DNA from 3 places in the Salimicrobium salexigens genome. Region 2 is predicted to be linked to each of the others. Evidence: riboswitches for the same ligand, from Rfam matches in the RefSeq annotation. Region 2 holds a riboswitch; each other region holds the start of a gene.
What was found. A riboswitch is a leader RNA that binds a small molecule or an ion and turns the genes downstream of it on or off. The one in region 2 is predicted to bind cobalamin.
Positions count from the first base shown of each region.

Region 1: another riboswitch for cobalamin. It lies ahead of BW931_RS03705 (DUF4430 domain-containing protein); the one in region 2 lies ahead of BW931_RS09645 (ribonucleoside-diphosphate reductase subunit alpha).
Region 3: another riboswitch for cobalamin. It lies ahead of BW931_RS01075 (acyl-CoA thioesterase); the one in region 2 lies ahead of BW931_RS09645 (ribonucleoside-diphosphate reductase subunit alpha).

Region 1 is NZ_FTOK01000002.1:290,999-293,263, reverse strand. Features, by position in the region: gene BW931_RS03720 (YpbB family protein) at 1-89, opposite strand, end outside; gene BW931_RS03715 (ferredoxin) at 179-427, shown strand; gene BW931_RS03710 (ECF transporter S component) at 481-993, opposite strand; gene BW931_RS03705 (DUF4430 domain-containing protein) at 1,000-1,404, opposite strand; cobalamin riboswitch at 1,544-1,712, opposite strand; gene BW931_RS03700 (ATP-binding protein) at 1,737-2,265, opposite strand, start outside.
Region 2 is NZ_FTOK01000007.1:39,418-41,682, forward strand. Features, by position in the region: gene BW931_RS09640 (class I SAM-dependent methyltransferase) at 1-479, opposite strand, end outside; cobalamin riboswitch at 560-736, shown strand; gene BW931_RS09645 (ribonucleoside-diphosphate reductase subunit alpha) at 869-2,265, shown strand, end outside.
Region 3 is NZ_FTOK01000001.1:206,682-208,946, forward strand. Features, by position in the region: gene BW931_RS01070 (ZIP family metal transporter) at 1-620, shown strand, start outside; cobalamin riboswitch at 769-945, shown strand; gene BW931_RS01075 (acyl-CoA thioesterase) at 1,134-1,607, shown strand; gene BW931_RS01080 (peroxiredoxin) at 1,658-2,265, opposite strand, start outside.

The sequences.
Region 1 (2,265 bases), on a different contig from region 2:
TTCTTCCCCCGCAACAGATGGTAGACGCCCGAAACGGTGCGTTCAGCATTCATTTTACTAAGACAATCTAACAGTATATATGTAAACATAAGGAATTCCTTTCGAATGATATAGTTGAATTCGATACGGATAGAACGTAGACTTGAAGGAGAGATACTATAGAAAGAAGGTATTACTTATGAAGCTTTATTCAATCGTGGATAAAGATACATGTATCGCCTGCGGTGCGTGCGGAATGGCCGCCCCGGAACTCTACAATTATGACGATGAAGGGCTTGCCTATTTCCTGCCGGACGATAATCAGGGAAACACACCTATTGCGGAGGAATTGGAACTTGATGCCGAAGATGCTTACGAGGGATGCCCGACCGGGTCCATCAAACTTGCAAACTCCAATTTTAATGGAAGTATACCAGAGGAAGACTGATAAACAAAAGAAGGTGCTCCCGGCACCTTCTTTTATTATACCATGTATTATTTTCAGCAGGCGAGCTGCGCACGCCGATCATATTTGACAAATAACTTTTCGAATACGGAATAGAAAACCAGAATAAACACGAAATTCGAGGCAGCATGCATCAGGTCAAAAGGAATTCCGGCAAGATAGTAACCCCAGAACGTCTGGGAGATCGCGCGCATTGTAAATGCCATCACCAGTCCAAAAAACAGCCCTGACAATAAGCCGTAAATACTTAATCCTAATACAGGGAGTCTCGGTAAGAATTTACCGAGCAGCCCGGCTCCTATACCTATAAGTCCCCAGGCTGTCACCTGCCACACTGTCCATATCCCCATACCAAGCACCATATTCGTCAAAAAAGTAGTCAGAAAAGCAGTGATCACTGCCGCCAGCGGTCCAAGCCAGAAGCCGGTCAGAATAATTATAGCTGTTACCGGCTGGGCATTCGGAATAGCGGCAAAAGCTATCCTTCCCACCACGGCCACTGCTGCAAGCATGGTTATCAAAGTTAATTTATAAGTATTCCACTGCATTTATGATCATTCCCAGGACTGGAAATCAAAATGTATTTCGTCCCCGTCCTCGATTTCATACTCAGCAGCGCCGACTTTTGCTTCTTCGCCGTTCACGTCATAGACCCAGGCCTTTTTCTCTCCTTCTTCAGCGGATATGCCTTCAATGCCATTAATGAATCCGTCTTTTTCTTCCACCTCAAAATTTTCTTCCATAGCATCCATCAGTACCGTACCTTCTTCAACTGTTATATCTTTTTCTTTCACCTGTTCTTCACCCTGGTTTTTTGTCAGCTCCACGGTAGCTTCAATTTCCTGGGAAGACTGGCTGCCCTCCTCTTGACTTTCCGATGTTTCACTTTCCGCCTGACATCCTGTAAGCAATACGAGTGTCAAAGCTACTACTCCTGCATAATTCCTCAATTTTTCCATGCGACTTCACCCTTTCTTCAAGTTTTAGAAGAAAAAGCATTGGAACAACCTGCCATAAAAAAGCCCGTCCATAAAGGACGGGCTTGAGATATCGACATACATTGATAGTCCAGGTCATCTCAAACGCTCAATCCTCGAAGCAATGAATCCTTCACAGACAGGTTTACTGGCTTATGTCATCCTACTCCGATACCTTCCCGTGACGAACTTTCATCACAGTGGATCTTATCGTTTCGTTACATTTACAGTTGCGAGGACAGCTCCGGATTCACACCGGATTCCCTAAAACCTGTGAAATTTATTCAATTAATTATAACATTACATGAATCGTTCTATTTTGGCAAGTTCTCTACAGGTAAATATATATAGAACGTAGTTCCTTCCCCTTCTTTACTCTGGACGGAGATTTTCCCTTTATGGGCCTCTACGATATTCTTCGCAATAGCAAGACCCAGTCCCGTTCCCTGCTTCTCTTCGGAAGGAGCCCGTTTCCTGGACTTATCTCCTTTATAGAAGCGTTCAAAGATGAACGGAAGATCCTCCTCCGGAATACCTGCGCCTGTATCTTCCACTTTTATTTCAAAGTGGTCCTCCCCTCCGTGAAGGTGAACATGTACAGAACCGTTCTCCGGTGTATGACGGATAGCGTTATCCAGAAGGTTCGTTACCACCTGCTCTATACGGTCAGAATCTATGGACACTGTACCTGCCGGAAGGCCGGATCTTTCATGAAGGAGTTTTACACCGGTTTCCTCTGCCACTCCCTGGAATTTATTCACTATACGATCAAGAAAAAGATTCACGTCCACTGGCTCTTTATGCAACTGAATGTTCCCGGATTCCATTCTGGCAAGGTCAAGC
Region 2 (2,265 bases):
AGTCTCGGATAACTGTTACTTCTAGGGCCGGCAGCAGGACCAAGAATACCGGCAACCATTACCCCTCCAGGCTTTACGACACGCTGGATTTCCTTTAATCCGTGCAGCGGTGACGCGACCCATTCCAGGCAGTTAATGGCCATTACGCTGTCGAATGCCCCATCTTCAAAAGGGAGTTTGGCAAGGTCGGCCTGCTGGAAGTGGATACCGCTCCAACGCTCTTTTGCCATTTCAATCATTTTCGACGAAATATCGACACCGGTCACCTCATAACCCGAGCGTCTCAGCATCTCGCTCCCCTCTCCATCGCCGCATCCGATATCAAGAACCGTAGATCCTTCAGATACGAAGGACTGCATAAATGGAAGAACCGTTTTTCTGCTTCCTTCTTTCCACATTTTTTCACTTCTCTGACCCCAGTTTCCGGAAAAATTATCCCACTTCTCTTCCGCTTTCTCATGCCATCTTTTATCGATCATTATTTTTTCCTCCTTGTTATTTCATTTAATCTTATGTATGATAGAATCAATATATAGTAATTATATTTTAAAAAACACAATATATAGATTGAAAAACAGATGCTCACAGAGCTTAATAGGGAATCCGGTAAGAAACCGGAGCTGCCCCCGCAACTGTAAGTATCCGCGAAACAGCATCTCCACTGTAGATTACTACGGGAAGGGCTGGAGTAAGATCGGGTACGAGCCAGGAAACCTGTCTGTTTTTCATCGGAAAGTTTCACCTTTTTCGGGGTTGGAGAAGATGAAACGATGATGCGTACATATACCCGTATCATGGTTTCATCCGCTCCTGTCCAGGGGGCGGATTTTTTTATTTTTTATAAAGGTACTTGAAGGAGGACTTACTTATGTCAGCAACCGTAACAGCGGACTGGAAATATTGGCTCGAACAGCTTCAGAGCACGTTCCCTCATCTCGATTTTTCAAAAGTCTACCCGAAAATCACAGACGGCACTTCCGTCGTTCTGGAAACACTCGCGGAGATGGACGAAACCGAACCGGAATGGACCTATGTCGCCGCCCGGGCACATCTGGAGACGATGTACACCGAAGCGAAGAAAAACCGGCGGACGGAGAGTCCGTATACCGACCTTTACGGGCTGATGGAAGCTCTCGTCCAGGAAGGGATTTACGCCCCGTCCCTGCTCACCCATTATACCAAAAAAGAAGTGGAGGAGCTTGAATCTCTGCTCGACCGGAACAAAGACCTCCAGTTTACTTACATTGGTCTGAAGACACTGGATGACCGCTATCTCGCAAAAATGAAAGATGGAAAAACGATGGAACTGCCTCAGGAAAGATGGTTGATCATTGCAATGAATCTTATGGCCGGGGAGAGCTCTTCCTCACGCCTGCATTACATTAAAGAGGCCTACTGGGCGCTCAGCAACCTTTACATGACTGTGGCCACACCGACTCTGGCGAACGCCGGGAAATCTCACGGCCAGCTCAGTTCCTGCTTTATCGAAACGGTGGACGACAGTCTGCAGTCGATCTATGACAGCAATACATCCATTGCGAATTTGAGCAAGCATGGCGGCGGTATAGGTGTCTATCTTGGCAAAATACGTTCGCGGGGCAGTGATATACGAGGCTTCAAAGGCGTCTCCTCCGGTATCCTCCCGTGGATGAAGCAACTGAATAATACGGCGGTTAGTGTCGACCAGCTCGGACAGAGGCAAGGAGCCGTCGCCGTCTACCTGGACGTCTGGCATAAAGATATCTTCTCTTTTCTCGACAGTCGCCTGAATAATGGAGACGAACGTCAGAGAACCCACGATCTGTTCACCGGAATTTCCGTGCCTGATCTTTTCATGGAAGCCGTCCGGGACAGACAGGACTGGTATTTGTTCGACCCTCACGAAGTGAGAACGAAGATGGGCTTCTCTCTGGAAGACTCTTTCGATGAACAAAAAGGGGAAGGGACGTTCCGCGACCGGTACGAAGCCTGCGTGCGTGAGCCGGAATTGTCCAAAGAGAAGGTGCCGGCCATTGACATTATGAAGCGCGTCATGATCGGACAGCTCGAAACCGGCACGCCGTATATGTTTTACCGGGATGAAGTGAACAGGACGAACCCGAATAACCACGCAGGCATGATTTACTGCAGTAACCTGTGTACGGAAATAACCCAGAACCAGAGTGCCACGACTCAGACTGCCCAGTACACGGAAAACGGACAAATCATTACCGTGCACAACCCTGGAGACTTTGTCGTCTGCAACCTTTCGAGCATCAACCTCGG
Region 3 (2,265 bases), on a different contig from region 2:
CTCCGGCTATAGAGAGAGGGGCGGAAGGTCCGCTGCCCTCCTGGTTTCCTGCTGTCGTAGGTTTTCTTCTCGGTGGGTTTCTGCTTCTCTTTATCGATCGTGTCATACCATTTGTAGACCTCGATAAGTACATGTACGACATTAAAAATAAAAGAGCGAAGAGTCGTACGGCACTGCTAATGTTCTCGATGACCCTCCACAATATCCCGGAAGGATTAGCGGTTGGTGTGGCTTTCGGTGCTGTAGCTTCGGACGGGTCCGGTGCGGCTCTCGGTGGAGCGATAGCTCTTGCGATTGGTATCGGTATACAGAACTTCCCGGAAGGAGCGGCAGTTTCCATGCCTCTTTACCGGGAAGGTATGAAGAAAAAGAAAAGTTTCATGTTTGGACAGTTTTCCGGAATGGTAGAACCTATTTCCGCAGTAGTGGGGGCGGCTGCCGTTATAATTATAGAACCGGTCCTGCCTTACGCCTTAAGCTTTGCGGCTGGAGCCATGATTTTCGTGGTAGCTAAAGAAATTATCCCGGGCTCCCATGAAAAGGGGAATGTCAACATTGCTTCTATGAGTCTAATGTTCGGTTTCGCCCTTATGATGACGCTAGATGTTGCGCTCGGTTAAGGATTATAAAAAAAAGAGGAGATGTCTGAACACATCTCTCTTTTTTTATGCACAAATTTCATGGAGAGTCGAGAATCGAAAAGCGGGAATGCTGATTGACAGATCGAATCGTTTGCAGGATAGTGGAAGGGAGGGGATCTCCCCTCAACAACTGAATACGTCCGGTGGTCACAACATCTGTGTTAAAAGGGAAGCCCGGTAGAATCCGGCACGGTCCCGCCACTGTAAAGGGGAGCTTCGTATCAATCCACTGTCTGAAAAAGACGGGAAGGCGTACAGAGTGAGGAACCTGAGTCAGGAGACCTGCCACCGGAAAGAACATGAAATCCTACGGGAGAATAGGAGGATGTTACGTGAAATATCTTAAACCGGGACGCCGATACGGGCCTGGACCGTCGATACTTTCTTATCCGCCTTCCTGCTAGCTGACGGGAAGGTATTTTAATGGAGTCAAGGTGAAAAGAGACCTTTCCTGTGGTCGTTATCGCAGCGATAAAAGAGGAGGAAGAAACGATGGATCAGATACCTGTACGTTGTTCAAAAGTAACCCAGACAAGACTTATATTTCCCCCGGACACTAACCATCTTGGAACGATTTTCGGAGGGAAAGTCCTTGCATATATCGACGAAGTTGCTGCCCTTACCGCAATGAAACACTCCAATGCTATCGTAGTGACGGCTTCGATCGACTCCGTGAATTTCATATCTACTGCCAGAGTGGGAGAAGCTCTGACGATTGAAGCCTGTGTAACGAAGACAGGTCGGACTTCTATGGAAGTGTATGTGAAAGTATTCGCAGATGATCTGCTCAGTGGAGAGCAGAAAATGACGACCGAATCATTTCTTACAATGGTGGCAATGGACGAAGAAGGGCGCCCGAAACCAGTCCCCCACGTCATTCCGGAAACGGAAGAAGAGAAAGAACTGAACAGAACGGCTGCCGCGAGAAAGAAACAGCGGGAAGAAAAAGCTGAGCTGCGAACCTGAACCGCATGACAATACGGGACCCGCTGAGGGCCCCGTATTATTTATGAACATTATTCTTTTAAGTCTTTTTTGCAGAAGTACCAGTCTACACACTCATAGGAATCGTCGTTTTCTCTTGCGCGGGCATCTTCAACTGTTGTTGGAGGAGATGCGACAACTTTGTTTCCTTTCGTCCAGTCAGCCGGAGTGGAAACTCCGTGTTTGTCGGTAGTTCTGAGAGCCTCGACGAGCCGTACGATTTCACCCATATTCCGGCCGGTAGTGAGCGGATAATATATGAGAGAACGGATTGTTCCTTTGTCATCAATCACAAAAACGGCACGGGAAGCTTCAGTACCGCTGCTTTCCGGCATAATCATACCGAACTTGGTAGCCACCTGTTTATCAAGGTCGGCGATTACCGGGAACTCGATTTTCGTATCGAAATTTTCTTCAATATTCCGTATCCAGGCAATATGGGAAGTGATGCTGTCCACACTCAGTCCGAGGAGTTCTGTGTTCATTTCCCGCAACTGATCATAAATCCCCTGAAACGCTACGAATTCTGTCGTGCATACAGGTGTAAAATCTGCCGGATGGGAAAATAGAACGAACCATTTTCCTTCGTAATCATCGAGAGAAAGCTCTCCGTGTGTCGTCTGAGCAGTGAAGTCAGGGG